2 regions of the Herbaspirillum sp. CAH-3 genome follow, and region 2 is predicted to be linked to the other one. Evidence: predicted binding sites of a transcription regulator. Region 2 holds the regulator's gene; the other holds the start of a gene.

Region 1 (8,069 bases), 440 kb from region 2:
GATTCGGGCGACGTCAATGCCTACCTGCGCGAGGCGGCGGGTGAGGATTTCAGTGCCAAGGATTTCCGCACCTGGGCCGGCACGGTGCTGGCCACGCTGGCGCTGCAGGCTTTCGAACGGGTGGACTCGCAGGCGCAGGCCAAGCAGAACGTGGTGCGCGCCATCGAGAACGTGGCGCGGCGCCTGGGCAATACGCCCTCGATCTGCCGCAAGTGCTACGTGCATCCGGCGGTGATCGAAAGCTATCTGGATGGAAGTTTTGCAGAGCGGCTGGAAGAGCGGGTGCAAACCGAACTGGTGGAAGAATTGCAGGACCTGTCACCGGAAGAAGCCGCCGTGCTGGCCCTGTTGCAGCAACGCCTGCAGGAGACCGAAGAGAAGAAAGAACACAAACCCGCCCGCAAGAAGCTGGCACGCAAGGCCGCAGCGCCTGCCCGGCGCGGGCCGGTGGCACGCCCGGCAGCCCGCGCGTAGAGCGCCGCCCTTCAACGGGCGCGGCGGAATGTCAGGTTGTAGCGGCAGCGCCCGGTCAGCGCATGTTCGCCATCGCGCAAGATATCGACGCCGTGGAAGGCCAATCGCGCCGGGCCGCCCCACACCACCACGTCACCGCTTTCGAGCCGCATGCGCTGCGGCTTGTCGGTGCGCGCCATACCACCGAGCAGGAAGGTGGCGGGCAGACCGAGCGAGACGGAGACGATGGGCTGGTCCATGTCCAGTTCATTCTTGTCTTGATGCAGGGACATGCGCGCGCCGGGTTCGTAGCGATTGATGAGACAAGCGTCAGGAGCAAATCCTGCAAACCCCGCCGCCGCAGAGGCGCGCGCGGCCAATACCGTGAACGCATGGGGCATGGCAGGCCAGTCGCGCTCGGCCAGCGGATCGAGCGACTGGTAACGATAGCCGCGACGATCCGTCACCCAGCCATACTGGCCGCAGTTGCTCATCGCCACCGACATGCGAAAGCCGCCCGGCGTCTGCATGTGGCGCAGGGGTGAGGCGGCCAGCACGGCATCGATGGCAGCCATCAAAACTGCGGCCTCTTCTTCGTCGACAAAGGCGCGCAAGCACAGCGCCCCTTCGGTGATGGTCTCTACCGAAGGATCACGCGCCAGCCCCGCGAAGAGGTCACCCGTCACTTGGATGGCTCCGGACGGGGTGGCGGATTTTCAATGAATTGGCTCACTTCTTCGAGAGTCGGCGCGATGAAACGCAGCGGCCGCGACAGGCTGCCCACCAGCGAGGCATGCGAGGTGTTGTCGAAGTAGCGCTCCACCACCGGCACCTGTTGCGCGCGCAGCAGTTTGGCCAGGCCAGCGGTGTTGCGTTCGGCCGAGACCAGCTTGTCCTTGTGCGAAGCGATCAGCAATGCTGGCGGTGCACCGGCTTGCACGTGGCGTACCGGTTGCGAATCGGGCGGGGAATCGGGCGCGAAGAAGACCGGTTTCACATCCTCGTTTTCGATGGGCAGGAAGTCATAGGGTCCGGCCAGTCCGATCCAGCCGCGCAGCGCATCCGGCGAGGCGCCGGCCTCGCGCAGCCAGCGCGGGTCCAGTGCCACCATGGAGGCGTTGTAGGCACCGGCACTATGTCCCATGACAAAGACGCGCTGCGGATCGCCGCCCAGCTCACGCAGCGAGCGCAGGGTCCAGGCGACGGCCTGGGCGCTGTCCTTCACGAAATCGGGATAACGCACTTCGGGATAGACGCGATAGTCAGGCAGCACCGCGATGAAACCGCGCGAACTCAAGGCCTCGCCGACAAAGGCGTAATCCTTGCGGCTGCCCTCGTTCCAGCTGCCACCATAGAAAAAGACCACCACCGGCAAGCCCGGGCCGATGCCGGCTGCCGGCGCGCTGGCGGGGCGATAGATGTCCAGCTTTTGACGCGGGTTATCGGTGTTGGCGTAGGCCACTCCTTCGGTCTTGACGTAGGCCGATGCAGGAGTGACGGCATTGATGGCCGACAGCGGCGAACAGGCGACGACGCCCCCCAGGATCAGTACGGCCCCTGCAATGACCAGACCAGCCTTGCCAAGAACATGCATGCGCAACTCCAGCAGTAATCGAAGGCCTATTGTAGCTGCGCAGGGCAAATGATTCAGGCGTCCGTCTCCTGCGGGCAAGCCCCTTCGCGTGCAAGCAAGGCGGTCTTGCGCGCGATGCCCCAGCGATAGCCCGAAGGAGAACCATCGACCCGCACGATGCGATGGCAGGGAATGAGCACGGCGATCTCGTTGCGCGCACAGGCATTGGCCACGGCACGCACCGCCTGCGGCTGGCCGATGCGCGCGGCCAGTTCCGCATAGGTGAGCGTGACACCGGGCGGCACCGCCCGCAGGGCTTGCCAGACACGCTGCTGGAAGGCCGTGCCGCGCACGTCCAGCGGCAAGGCAGCGCCCTGGCGTGGATCGTCCAGCGCGGCCAGCACCTGGCCCAGCGTGTGCTCGAAGCTGGCGTCGCCCGGCGCGAGATCGGCTTGGGGGAAGCGGTCCTGCAGTTGCTGCACCAGCGCCTCCGGCTCGCTGCCCAAGGTGACGGCGCAGATGCCCTGCCCGGTGGCCGCCACCAGCAAGGCACCCAGCCAGCATTGCGCCACGGCGAAACGGATCTGTTCACCCTGGCCGCCGCGCCGGTAAGTGCTTGGCTGCATGCCCAGCTGCGCCTTGCTCTGCGCATAGAAGCCGCCACTGGAGTGAAAGCCCACTTCATAGAGCGTATCGGTCACGCTGGCACCGCTGCCCAGCTGCGCGCGCAGGCGCGCGGCGCGGTGGGCATCGGCATAGGCCTTGGGCGTGATGCCGGCATGCTGTTTGAAGAGACGATGAAAGTGGTGGCGGCTCAAGCCCACCGCCTGGGCCAGGGTGGCCGTATCGGGTGGCTCGTCGGCCTGCTCGATGAGACGACAGGCCTGCGCGATGGCTTGCGCCTGGCGTTCCTGCAGGGGCGGCTGGTCCGGCTTGCAGCGCTGGCAGGGACGAAAGCCGGCGGCCTCGGCAGCGTCGCAGCTGGCGTGCAGGCCGACGTTCTTGCGCAAGGGCGTGCGCGCGCCGCAGGACGGCTTGCAGTACACGCCGGTGGTGCACACCGAATACCAGAAGCGCCCATCGAAGGACGCATCGCGCCGCTGCACGGCTTGCCAGCAGACCTCGGGATCGAGGCCGGCCTGGTCGTCGACGGTGACAGGTGTAGCGGCGGGAGAAGTCATGGTCAGCATGGGGCACTCCAAGGATCGGATGCCACTGATTCTAGGCCTGCGCCAAGCGGGCCGCACTCCGGCGATTGCTTTTGAATTCCGGTGCCGCCAAAAACCATCATTCGAGAAATCAATAATTGGAGCGCCCAATCATTGATTCTTCGCATCATCGTTTTTTGCGGTCACTGCGAGAAGCGGATGCGCTGGCGCGATTTCACCGGCTGCATCACGTGTTCCAGCGGCAGTTCATGGGACTGCTTGACCTTTTTGAGGGTGATGTTGGACTTGACGTTGGTCACGCCCGGCAGGCGCAGCAGGCGCGTCATCATGAATTCGGAGAAGGCCGCCAGGTCGGGGGCCACGATACGCAGGATATAATCGCCCTCGCCCGTGACGGAGAAACACTCGGTCACCTCCGGCATGGTTTCCACGGCCTTCTCGAAGAGTTCGCCACGGGTTTCGCCCTGGCGGTCCAGAGTGACGGTGGTGAAGGCGGTCACGCCCAGGCCGACCACGGCCGGGTCGAGGACAGCGGTGTAGCGCTCGATGACGTGGGCTTCTTCCAGCCGCTGCACGCGGCGGCTGATCTGCGAAGTGGACAGGTGGACTTTCAGGCCGAGGGCGCTATTGGTAATATGGCCGTCTCGCTGCAGCTCGGTCAGCAAGGCCAGGTCGTAGCGATCCACGTTGATGATGCTCATTTGTCTCTCCAAAGTTCATATTTAAGAATTATTTGTGCATATTATCCAAGATATCGCGCAAAAAACAATCACAAATTGCAGTCTTGACGCAATAAACTCCTCGCATGGGCCGCACTTGCCGGCCCTCCCCACACGAGGAGACACCAGATGGGCCACGCAGAGAGCCAGTTCGCCACCGCAGCCGCTACCAGCAACCCCGGCAACACCCACAACACCAGCGGCGACCTGTTCGACAACCCCATGGGCACCGACGGCTTCGAGTTCGTCGAGTACACCGCCGCCGACCCGGCCGGCATTGCCGCCGTACTGGAGCTGATGGGCTTCACGGCGGTGGCGCGCCACCGTTCCAAGAACGTCACCCTGTATCGCCAGGGCCAGATCAACTTCATCCTCAACGGCGAACCCGACAGCAATGCCGCCGCCTTCGCCCAGGTGCATGGCGCCTCGGTGAACGCCATGGCCTTCCGCGTCAAGGATGCGGCCCACGTGTACAAGCGTGCACTCGAACTCGGTGCCGAAGGCGTGGAAGCCAAGCTCGGGCCGATGGAACTGAACATTCCCGCCATCCGCGGCATCGGCGGCTCGCTCCTCTACCTGGTGGACCGCTATGGCGACAATGGCTCCATCTATGACGTCGACTTCCAGTTCTTCCCGGGCGTGGAGCGCAATCCCAAGGGCGTGGGCCTGACCTACATCGACCACCTGACCCACAACGTCATGCGGGGCGCCATGGACACCTGGTCGTCGTTCTACACGCGCCTGTTCAACTTCCGCGAGATCAAGTATTTCGACATCGAAGGCAAGGTCACCGGCCTGCGTTCGCGCGCCATGACCAGCCCCTGCGGCAAGATCCGCATCCCCATCAACGAGAGTGCCGACGACAAGTCGCAGATCGAGGAATTCATCAAGCAGTACAACGGCGAGGGCATCCAGCACATCGCCCTGGGCACCGACGACATCTACCAGACCGTGCGCGCCCTGTATGCACGCGGGGTACCGCTGCAGGACACCATCGCCACCTACTATGACCTGGTCGAACGCCGCATCCCCGGCCATGGCGAGGACCTGGCTGCCTTGCGTGAACTGAAGATCCTCATCGACGGTGCGCCCACGGCCGGCCAGGGCCTGCTGCTGCAGATCTTCACGCAGAACCTGATCGGGCCGGTGTTCTATGAAATCATCCAGCGCAAGGGCAATGACGGCTTTGGCGAAGGCAATTTCAAGGCCCTCTTCGAATCCATCGAGCTGGACCAGATGCGCCGTGGCGTGATCTGACCGACTGACTGCCTGGGACCACCCGCTGCGGGCCCGCCATCGTGCGGCCCGTACGTAAAAAGGCGCAGCACCCTGTACGGGGCTGCGCCTTTAAGTTTTTTTACTTTCCGTGGCTCAAGATGCGCGCGGGGCTGCCGTAAATCAAAGCGAAGGCTTTATCGCAGTCCCCTTGCGCCCCGTTGGGCTGGAGTTCGCATGAACGTCGCGTATGAACAAGAAAAACCTGTCCGCGCAGAAATCGCAGTGGCAGACACGCTGGACCATGACCCCACCGAGCTGGTGGCGCAACTGAGCCACCGCATCCTGATCCTGCAACAGCAGGCGCAGTCGCTGGCCCGCTTCCCGGCCAACCGGGACGGCAAGCAGCAGCGCCAGTTGCTGCAGCAGCAGATCCGCACGCTCTACCAGCAACTGTTTGCGCTGGAACAGCAGCAGGCGCAGCTGCGCCGCCGCAATGAAAACTATCTCAGCATGGCGCTCTCAGTAGCCGCCCACGCCGCCCACCACCACGCCCGCGGCGAGACGCTGGCGCCGGCGCTGTAACGCCACCGCACCTCAATAACGCAACCGCGACAGGCTCACCAGGCAAGCCGCGCCCGCCAGGGCAGCGGCAAAGCACAGCACCGGCGCGTACGGCGCCGCTGACACCCCCATGAGCATGGCCACCACCGAGGCCCCGACCGTCTGCCCGGTCAGGCGCGCCGTTCCCAGCATGCCGCTGGCGCCGCCGGTGCGCTCACGCGGCGCCGCACTGATCATGGTGCGGTTGTTGGGCGACTGGAACAGCCCGAAGCCCAAACCACAGACTGCAAACATGGCCAGCGTGACGCCATCGGGCGTGCTGCGGTCCACCGTCAGCAAGGCCAGCAATCCCAGACACATCACCGCCAGCCCGATCCCGCCCAGCAACCCTGCCGGGATGCGGTCCGAGAGCTTGCCGGCCACCACGCCGGTCAGCGCCACGGCTACCGGCCAGGCCGTGAGCAGCATGCCGGCGCGCGCCGCACTCATGCCCAGGTAGTCCTGCAGCATGAAGGGCAGCATCACGAAGACCGCCATCTGCGCCGCGAAGGAGCAGAACGAGGTGCCGATGGAGAGCGCAAACAGCGGTATGCGCAGCAAGTCCAGCGGCAACATGGGGGCGCTGGCGGACTGGAGCTTGAGCAGCAGGACAAGGCTGATGGCAGTGAGCAGCGCGCAGCCCGCCACCACCCAGCCACCCTGCAGGTGGCCCACGGCGTCGATGGTATAGAGCAGCAGGCCGATGAAGCCCATGCACAGCACGGCGCTCTGGGTGTCGAAGCGGCGCGGCGAGAGCGGGTTGGCCGGCAAGGCGCGGCTGCCCACGGCCAGCGCCGCCAGCCCGAGGGGAATATTGATCAGGAACAGCCAGTGCCAGGACGCCAGGTGCAGGATCAGGCCCGCCACGCCAGGACCCAGCGCATTGCCGGTGCCGGCCACCAGGGCGTTGTAGCCGATGGCCCGGCCCAGCTGCCGGGCCGGATAGATGAAGCGGATGAGCGCGGTATTGACCGACAGGATGCCGGCCGCACCCAGCCCCTGCAGCACCCGCGCCAGGCTCAGTTGCAGCATGTCGCCGCTGGCCGCGCACGCCAGCGAGGCCAGCGTGAAGAGGAACAGGCCGCCCAGGTAGACGCGCCGGTAGCCGATCACTTCCCCCAGCGACGCCAGCGGCAGCAGGCACACGGCCATGGCGATCTGGTAACTGTTGATGACCCAGATGGCATCGGCATTGCTGGCCTTGAGATCGGCGGCCATGGCCGGCAGCGCCAGGTTGGCGATGGAGCCATCGAGGACCGCCATGCTCAGGCCGAGCACCACGGTCGCAATGGCCAGCAGGCGCTGGCGCGGTGGCAGGCCGTCGTGGTCGTGGTCGTGGGAAGAGGAAGGCGGGACGGTAGTGACGGACATGATGCTGCTCGGCGTGCCGGGAAAGCGAAGTATGAAAAAAGGAACGGGCGCCGCAGCGCCCAGGTCGATGGTACCGTCAGCCCGCCTGGCGGAAGGCCGAGATGGGGGTCAGCTTCTTGTCGCGCGGAATGTTGAACTTGGTCTTGGGACCGAACCACTTGATCCACAGGGCATCGATCTGGCCGTCCTTTTCCAGCGCGACCAGTGCCTTGTTGACGGCGTCCAGCAGGCGGTGCTCGCCCTTCTTGACGCCCAGGGCGGTCGGCTCCCAGGCCAGTGCGCCTTCGACGAAGCGGAAGCGTCCGCCCGATTCATTGACGAAGCGGATCCCCGAGGGCATGGCCACGGCCATCGCATCGGCCTGCTTCTGGGCCAGGGCCAGGAAGGATTGCGGGGTCTCCGGGAAAGTCAGCAAGGTGGCCTTGCGCAGTACGCGCCGCACGGCCTGCTCCGGGGTGGAGCCGCGATTGGCGCTGATGCGCTTGCCTTCCAGGTCGGAGACCAGATTCAGTCCGGAATCGCTGTACACGAGCAGCTTGATCGGAGTCTGGTAATGCGACGCCGTGAAATCGATCTGGCGCGCCCGCTCGCGGGTATAGCCCAATGCGCCCGAGACCAGGTCGACCTCACCCTGGATCAGCGCCGGCAAACGGGCCTCCACGGTCAAACTGCGCTGGCGCATCTTCACACCCAGCTTGGCTGCAATGGCGCTGCACATGTCCACATCGAAACCGACGATCTGGCCGGTCTGCGGATCGGGGAAGCCCAGCGGCTCGTTGCTGGCCAGCGTGGCGCAGATCAGCGAGCCGCGCGCCTGGATCTCCTCCAGACGGTCGGCGTGAGCCGCAGCCGGAACAATCCAGGCACAGGCCAGCAGCAGGCCGCCCATGCCCAGTTGCTTCAGGTGCTGCGAAATCTTTTTCATGCTTTTCCTCATCGAGTGTCGAGGATAGCCCGAAACAATCC
Region 2 (8,069 bases):
TGAACGTCCCCAAGGACCTCGACCCGGCCACCGCGCCCAAGAAGCCCCGCGGTCCCAAGAATAGAAACAGGCAGTAACGATGGCAACCAAACTCAATACCATGAAAATCCCGGCCTGGGTCCCGCTCAAGAGCGGCCGGGCGCTGGCGGCCCCGATCCTCATCGTCATGATGCTGGCGATGATGGTGCTGCCGCTGCCGGCTTTCATGCTGGATCTGCTGTTCAGCTTCAACATCTCGCTGTCGGTGATCGTGCTGATGACCGCGCTCTACACCGTCAAGCCGCTGGACTTCATCGCCTTCCCGGCGGTGCTGCTGGTCTCGACCATGCTGCGCCTGTCACTGAACGTGGCCTCCACCCGCGTAGTGCTGACCGAAGGTCACACCGGCCCGGATGCGGCCGGCAAGGTGATCGAGGCCTTTGGTCACTTCCTCATCGGCGGCAACTACACCGTCGGTATCGTGGTGTTCGTGATCCTGACCATCATCAACTTCATGGTGGTGACCAAAGGTGCCGGCCGTATCGCCGAAGTGGGCGCACGCTTCACCCTCGATGCGATGCCCGGCAAGCAGATGGCCATCGACGCCGACCTCAACGCCGGCCTCATCGGTGAACCCGAAGCCCGCGCCCGCCGCAAGGAAGTGGCGCAGGAGTCCGAGTTCTACGGCGCCATGGACGGTGCCTCCAAGTACGTGCGCGGCGATGCCGTGGCCGGCATCATCGTTACCGTCGTCAACATCGTCGGCGGCCTGGTGGTCGGCATGGTGCAGCACGACCTGGCCTTCGACGCCGCGCTGAAGAACTACACGCTGCTGGCCATCGGTGATGGCCTGGTCGCGCAGATTCCTTCGCTGATCATCTCCACGGCCGCCGGTGTGGTGGTCTCGCGCGTGGCCAACGACCAGGACGTGGGTGGGCAACTGATCAACCAGCTCTTCGCCAAGCCGGAAGTGCTCTACATTACCGCCGTCATCATCGGCGGCATGGGCCTGATTCCGGGCATGCCGCACATCGCCTTCCTGCTGCTGGCGGCCGCCATGGCTGGCGGCGCCTACGCCATCAGCAAGCGCGTGCAAACGGCCAAGGCCGAAGCCGCCGCGACGACCCCGCAGGCCGCTGCCGCAGCCGCTGCGCCCTCGGAAGCAGAAGAAGCGACCTGGAACGACGTCATGCCGGTCGATACCCTGGGCCTGGAAGTGGGCTACCGCCTCATCCCGCTGGTGGACAAGGGGCAGGGCGGCGAACTGCTCAAGCGCATCAAGGGCATCCGCAAGAAGTTCGCCCAGGAGGTCGGTTTCCTCTCGCCGCCGATTCACATCCGCGACAACCTGGAACTGAAGCCCTCGGCCTACCGCATCACCTTGAAGGGTGTGGAAGTGGGCAATGGCGAGGCGCATGCCGGCCAGTACCTGGCCATCAATCCGGGCATGGTGACCGGTCCGCTGCCGGGCATGATGACCTCCGATCCTGCCTTCGGCCTGCCGGCCGTGTGGATCGACAGCAGCCTGCGCGAACAGGCTTCCACCATGGGTTATACGGTGGTCGATGCCGGTACCGTGGTGGCGACTCACCTCAATCACCTCATCACCACCCACGCGGCCGAGCTGCTGGGACGCCAGGAAGTGCAAAGCCTGCTGGATCACCTGGCCAAGGAAGCCCCCAAGCTGGTGGAAGACCTGGTGCCCAAGATGCTGCCGCTGGGTACGCTGCAGAAGGTCTTGCAGAACCTCTTGCTGGAGGGCGTGCATATCCGCGATATGCGCACTATCATCGAAACATTGGCCGAACACGCTGCCCGCATCCAGGATCCGACCGACCTGACGGCGATTGTCCGCATCGCGCTGGGCCGTGCCATCGTGCAACAGATTTTCCCGGGCGAGAACGAGCTGGCCGTCATGGCGCTCGATTCCAAGCTCGAACGCCTGCTCATGCAGGCACTGCAGGCCAGCGGCGACACCGGCGGCATCGAGCCAGGCCTGGCCGATTCGCTGGTGCAGCAGACCGAAATGGCGGCGCAGCGCCAGGAACAGATGGGCCTGTCGCCCGTGCTGCTGGTCGGCGCACCGCTGCGGACCTTGCTGGCGCGCTTCCTGCGCCGCGCCATGCCGCAGTTGCGCGTGCTGTCGCACGCTGAAGTACCCGAGTCGAAAACGATTAAAGTTACCAGCCTAGTTGGAGGGCAAGCATGAACGTCAAGAAATTTATCGCCAATTCTTCTCGCGAGGCCTGGCGCCAGGTTCGCGAGGCGCTTGGCCCGGATGCCGTCATTCTCTCCAACCGCAATATTCCAGATGGGGTGGAGATCCTGGCCATGGCCAACGAGGACATGACCACCCTGGTGGCGCCGACCGGTGCGCGCGACCCCAACGGCCGTGTGCAGGCGGCTTCCTTGCAGCAGCAGTCCGGCGCGCCGGCTGCGCAGGCCAAGCGTCCGGCGCTGTTGTCCTCGCCGCTGGCCCAGCAGCCGGCCCGCGCGGTGCGTCCCGAGAACGCGCCCTTGCTGGACCAGCCGGCCCATGGCCGCGCACCGGTTCGTGCAGCCGAAGCCGCCCCGGCCAGCGATGCCCGTGTCTGGCGCAGCCGCCGCGCGGAACAGGATGCCGCCCGTGCCGCCTCGGCACAGCAGGCGCAGGAGTCGGGCGACCAGGAAATGCGTCCGCGTTCGGCCCTGCCTGAATTCGATGGCAAGGATTACGACGAAATCCTGTCGGAAGTCATGAGCGAGATCCGCTCCATGCGCGGCGTGCTGGAAACCCAGCTGGCCGAGATTTCCTGGGGTGGCACGCAAAAGCGCGATCCGCTCAAAGGCATCGTCCTGAAAGAAATGCTGGCGGCCGGTTTCTCGGCCAGCCTGTCGCGCCTGATTACCGAAAACCTGCCGGCCAACTCCAAGTCGCAGGACATCATGTTCTGGGTCAAGTCGGTGCTGGCACGCAACCTCAATACCCTGGCCAACGAAAACGAACTGCTGGAAAACGGCGGCGTCTTCGCCCTGGTCGGCCCCACCGGCGTGGGCAAGACCACCACCACTGCCAAGCTGGCAGCACGTTGCGTGATGCGCCACGGCTCCGGCAAGCTGGCCTTGATCACCACCGATGGCTACCGTATCGGCGGCTACGAACAACTGCGCATCTACGGCAAGATCCTGGGCGTGATGGTGCACTCGGTCAAGGATGAGACCGACCTGCGCATCGCCCTGGAGGAGTTGAAGGGCAAGCACACCGTGCTGATCGATACCGCCGGCGTGGGCCAGCGCGACCAGATGGTGGCCGAGCAGGACGCCATGCTGGCCGGTGCCGGCGTGGATATCAAGCGCCTGCTGTGCCTGAACGCCACCGCCACCGGCGGTACCTTGAACGAAGTGGTGCATGCTTATTCGAGTTCGGGCCTGGCCGGCTGCATCATCACCAAGCTGGACGAAGCCGCCACCATCGGCAACGTGCTGGACGTGGTGATCCGCCACAAGCTCAACCTGCATTACGTGGCCAACGGCCAGCGCGTGCCCGAAGACCTGCACGTGGCCAACAAGCTCTACCTGGCCGATCGTGCCTTCAAGCAGAAGCGCGAAACTGCCCCTTTCGAATTCCAGGAGGGTGAGTTGCCGGGCGTGATCGGACCTACTGCCATGTCCATGAATGACCGCGGACTGCGTGAGGTGAGCTTTGGCTAGTTACGATATCGACCAGGCAGCTGGCCTGCGCCGGATGCTGGAGCGCCCGGTGCCCAGGCTGTTCACCTTCTTCTCCGTGCTGGGAGAAGAGGAAAAGAGTGCGATGCTCATCAATCTGGCAGCGTCCTTGTCCCAGGCCAAGCACAGTGTGCTGGTGGTCGATGGCGACGTCGCCACGACCGGCTTGCTGACCCGTATCGGCTTGCGTCACGATGTGGCGACCCTGCAGGAAGTGGCGCGCATGGAGCGCCCCATGGTGGAAGCCACGCGGCGCTTGCCGGAAGGTTTTTCGATGGCGCGCATCGCTCGCCGCACTGTCCCGTCGGCGACCGATCCCCATGCAGGCCGTCTGGCCGAGATCTTCGACAGCCTCATCGAGCAGGCCGAGATCACCCTGGTCAATGGCGTGCTGGCGCGTGACCTGTCGCTGCCGGTGCCGACCATGGAAATGGGCGAGATCGTGATCCAGGTGTCGACCACGGCCTCGTCGATCAAATCCGCCTATGTGCTCCTGAAGAGCCTGAGCGACCGGATCGGCCGCCGTCCCTTCAGTCTCATCGTCAACGATGCCACCGAAGCCGAAGCCCGTACCGTCTACGCCAACATGGCCCAGGCGGCCAGCCGTTATCTGGCCGCCCAGTTGAATTTCATCGGCGCCATCCCGGCTGACGATCATATTCGCCGCGCTACCGGGCAGGGCCGGGCGGTGATGGACGTGTTTCCTTTCGCCGGTGCCGCGCTGGCATTCCAGCGCTTGTCCAAGCGCTTCACGGAAGGTCCGGATGCGGCGCGCAGCGCATACGGCATGGCCACCGACGGTGCCAGTCTGGGAGTGTGACGTGCATGTATAACGTCAAGGGAAAGAAGGGCAAGAACGACGTGCTGGAGCAGCATGCGCCGCTGGTCAAGAAACTGGCGCATCAGCTCAAGGCCAAGCTGCCCCCCAGCGTAGAGGTGGACGACCTGATCCAGGCCGGCATGATGGGGCTGCTCGACGCCGTCAACCGCTACGAAGAAACCCATGGCGCGCAGTTCGAGACCTATGCCGTGCAGCGTATCCGGGGCGCCATGCTGGACGAACTGCGCAGCAGCGACTGGCTGCCGCGCAGCATCCGCCAGAATGCCCGCAAGGTGGAAGAGGCCATGCAGAGCCTGCTGCAGCAGCTGGGCCGCCAGCCGCAGGAGGCGGAAGTAGCCCAGCACATGAAGATCAGCCTGACCGAATACCAGGCGTTGCTCGCCGATTGCGGCGGCCACCAGTTGATCTATTACGAGGATTTCCACGACGACGATGGCGGCCATGAGCACTTCCTGGACCGCTACCAGGCCGGCCAGGGCGAGGATGATCCGCTGCAGAGCCTGATCGAAGGCGGTTTCCGGGAAGCGGTGGTGGATTCGATCAAGGCCTTGCCCGAGCGCGAGCAGCTGCTCATGGCCCTGTACTACGAGCAGGAAATGAACCTGAAGGAAATCGGTGCCGTCATGGGCGTGTCCGAATCCCGGGTGTGCCAGCTGCACAGCCAGGCGATCTCGCGCATGCGCTCTTATCTGCGCGAACATTCATGGAGCGGGGTGGCCTGACGATGCTTGCGCGCAGGGCGCATTTTCGGACCCAGCAACGACAAAGCCCGGCAATGCCGGGCTTTTTGTTGTTCGGATGCAACTCAGCAGGCGTGCAGGGAAACCTTACACCACGCCCAGACGCCGGCCGGAGGATTTGATGCTGTTCTGGCCATCCGGGCCGTAGAAATTGCCGGTGCCGGTCTTGCCTTGCAGGATGGTCAGGGCACTCTGGTTGATGGAGAGTTTCTTGCCGATCAACAGGCCGTTGACGCGGTTCAGTTCCTTGGCATCCTGCGCCAGCTCGAAGAGGCCTGCCCAGATATCGCGGTCGGCCTCGCTGGCGTGTTCATTCATCCACTTTTGCATGCCGGCTTCATCTTCGCTGTAACCCAGCTTGCCCAGCAGCGCGTGGCGGTTGCCGGCCAGGGTAGACATCTCGGCCACGATATTGGCTTTTTCGGAAATGATGTCGGTCAGGCCTTCAGCCGTGGCCTCGGTCAGCAAGGCTTGCTCCTGGTTCAGCTTGTCGACCAGGCGCGAAAGGGCGGCGTGTTCCAGGGAGAGATGGCTGGCCGGATTCATGCGGAAGATCCTCGGTGCAGGCGAACGGCGATCAGGCCGGGCGGGCGCTGATGAGATTCTTGACGGTATCGATCAGGCCATCGGCGATCTTGTCCGGATCGATCTGGAAGGTGCCATTGGCAATGGCAGCCTTGATCTCGGCCACTTTCTTGCTGTTGAAGGCGCTGCTGTCGCCATTGACCTTGGTTTCCAGCGCTTGATAGGTGCTGGACAAGCGCACGCTGTCGGAAGTGGCAGCCTTGGCAGCCGCACTGTCGCCCGCGGCGGGGCCGGTGGCGGCGTTGTTGCGGGTCTGCGTTTGCGTCTGCTCGGTGTTGAGGGCAGCGGATTTGAGGGCGTCGTTAACGTTCACGGCAGTATTCCTTGTAGGGTGGGGGCGCTTCGCACCCGCCTGTCGTATGGATTATCGACCAGTTCTGGGCAAACTTTAACATTCCCGCACTTCAAATGCGCCGATTTCGGGAGATTTCTTCACATTCCCCTCCGGGCGAGCCGCTGCGTTCCGCCTCCAGCGCGCACCGTGGGAAATTGCTTCATATCAATAGAGAAAGCGCGATAGCCAGGCGGTACCCGCTTCAATAATTGATTTCCAGGATGCCACCCGCCTTGGCGATGCCGCTGACGACCTGGCCGGCCGCCGTCCGGGCCTGGGCCATCTGGCCTTCATTGGCATTGGTCAGGGCGCGCGCCTCGGTGGAAATCTGGAAGCCGGGGCCGATCGACACCACCCGCACCGCCTGGCCTTGCTGCACCACGCGCTGGTTGCGGATGGCGTCCAGGCGCAGCGGCGTGCCGGCGCGCAGGGACATGTTGGCTACGCGCCCGACCACCTGGGATTCCTCGGTGATGACCCCGCTGGGCAGGGCCGACATGTCACCGCGAATACGCGTGATGTCGCTGGCGCTGATGGTTTGCCCCTGGGCCAGCGGGACGGCCGCGACCAGGTAATCCGAGATCACCTGAACGTTGGCGCGCAGATAGATGGTCCAGGGGGAGGGCGCGACGCACTTGATGCCGACCGTGGTGCGGCCGAACAGGCGGCCGCCATTGGGCATGAAGGCTTGCGGTTCCAGGCAGGCGGCCAGGGTCAGGCGCGAATCCACCGGATCGACGGTGACCGTGACGCTGCCCGGCAGGCCGGAAGTCTGGCCTTTGAGGAATTGCTCCGCCACTTGTTGCAAGGCTGGCAAGTCCTGCTTTTGCGGCGTGTTGGGGTCGTTCTGGGAGAAGGCGGGCGCAACCACGCCCAAGCCCGCTCCCAGCAAGGCGAGGGCGGCGAAGGTGCGGCGCAGGGCGCGGAAAACGTGTTTCATTTTGTGCAACTTGCCCGTGATGGGCATAGGCGAATCTTGGCAGCCATGGTACGTCGCGCGCGCGAGGTCAAAAGCGCAAACAGGGGAGGCTTTTCTCTCTTTATCGCCCCTTAGAGTTAGTGGTGCGAACGTATGATCAAGCCTACGTAATTCCATCATCGGCGCAGTCCGCGAGCGGCCACGGCAACGGCAGGCGAGAGCGGCGCAGCGACGGTACTTCCGGAGGACCTGATGGTCTCTAAGCTCGACGATTATTTCCGTTTCAACGAGATGGCGCTGAACCTGCGGGCCCAGCGCCAGCAGGTGCTGGCGTCCAACATCGCCAACGCGGACACGCCCAACTACAAGGCGCGTGACGTCAACTTTGCCGATGCGCTCAAGAATGCGCTGGACAACAAGTCCAACACGATCCCGCCGCTGCAGCTGGAGCGTACCGCTGCCACGCACGTGGCCGGCACCGCGCCCGACTCTGGGCCGGGCAGCATTGGCGGCACGGCCCTGCAGTACCGCACGCCGGCCCAGGGCAGCGTGGACGGCAATACCGTCGATCTGGATGTGGAGCGCAATGAATTCGTCGACAACGGCATCCGTTATGAAGCCGGCGTCACCGCCGTGAACGGCCAGATCAAGGCCATGTTGAACGCCATCCAACCGGGTTGATAAACCATGTCTCTTTCCAACATCTTCAACGTGGCGGGCTCGGCCATGAGCGCGCAGTCCCAGCGCCTCAATGCCACGGCCAGCAACATCGCCAACGCCGACAGCGCGACCAGTCCCAACGGCACGCCCTACCGGGCCAAGCAGGTGGTGTTCGAAGCCATCCCGGTGGGCAGCGTCAAGGATAGCGGTGTGAAGGTGGCGGCCGTGGTCGAGGACCAGGCCCCGCCCAAGCTGGTCTATGACCCCAAGCATCCGATGGCCGACGGCAATGGCTACGTGGCC

What was found. Region 2 encodes FliA, which starts transcription of late flagellar genes. Its sites were predicted from a motif close to CTAAAGTTTNNNNNNNNNNNGCCGNTA; they were not measured.
Region 1: a site for FliA is predicted at 5,285-5,311, ahead of FYB76_RS00370 (FlxA-like family protein). Genes of this name have one in related genera too.

What each region holds. Positions count from the first base shown of each region.
Region 1 covers NZ_VSWE01000001.1:71,489-79,557, reverse strand. Annotated here, with positions in the region: gene FYB76_RS00400 (DNA topoisomerase IB) at 1-474, shown strand, start outside; gene alkB (DNA oxidative demethylase AlkB) at 486-1,139, opposite strand; gene FYB76_RS00390 (alpha/beta hydrolase) at 1,136-2,047, opposite strand; gene ada (bifunctional DNA-binding transcriptional regulator/O6-methylguanine-DNA methyltransferase Ada) at 2,101-3,216, opposite strand; gene FYB76_RS00380 (Lrp/AsnC family transcriptional regulator) at 3,378-3,896, opposite strand; gene hppD (4-hydroxyphenylpyruvate dioxygenase) at 4,044-5,171, shown strand; gene FYB76_RS00370 (FlxA-like family protein) at 5,367-5,714, shown strand; gene FYB76_RS00365 (MFS transporter) at 5,727-7,103, opposite strand; gene FYB76_RS00360 (ABC transporter substrate-binding protein) at 7,180-8,028, opposite strand.
Region 2 covers NZ_VSWE01000001.1:515,783-523,851, forward strand. Annotated here, with positions in the region: gene flhB (flagellar biosynthesis protein FlhB) at 1-77, shown strand, start outside; gene flhA (flagellar biosynthesis protein FlhA) at 80-2,188, shown strand; gene flhF (flagellar biosynthesis protein FlhF) at 2,185-3,669, shown strand; gene FYB76_RS02595 (antiactivator of flagellar biosynthesis FleN protein) at 3,704-4,507, shown strand; gene FYB76_RS02600 (RNA polymerase sigma factor FliA) at 4,513-5,250, shown strand; gene FYB76_RS02605 (flagella synthesis protein FlgN) at 5,356-5,814, opposite strand; gene flgM (flagellar biosynthesis anti-sigma factor FlgM) at 5,846-6,166, opposite strand; gene flgA (flagellar basal body P-ring formation chaperone FlgA) at 6,390-7,127, opposite strand; gene flgB (flagellar basal body rod protein FlgB) at 7,359-7,787, shown strand; gene flgC (flagellar basal body rod protein FlgC) at 7,794-8,069, shown strand, end outside.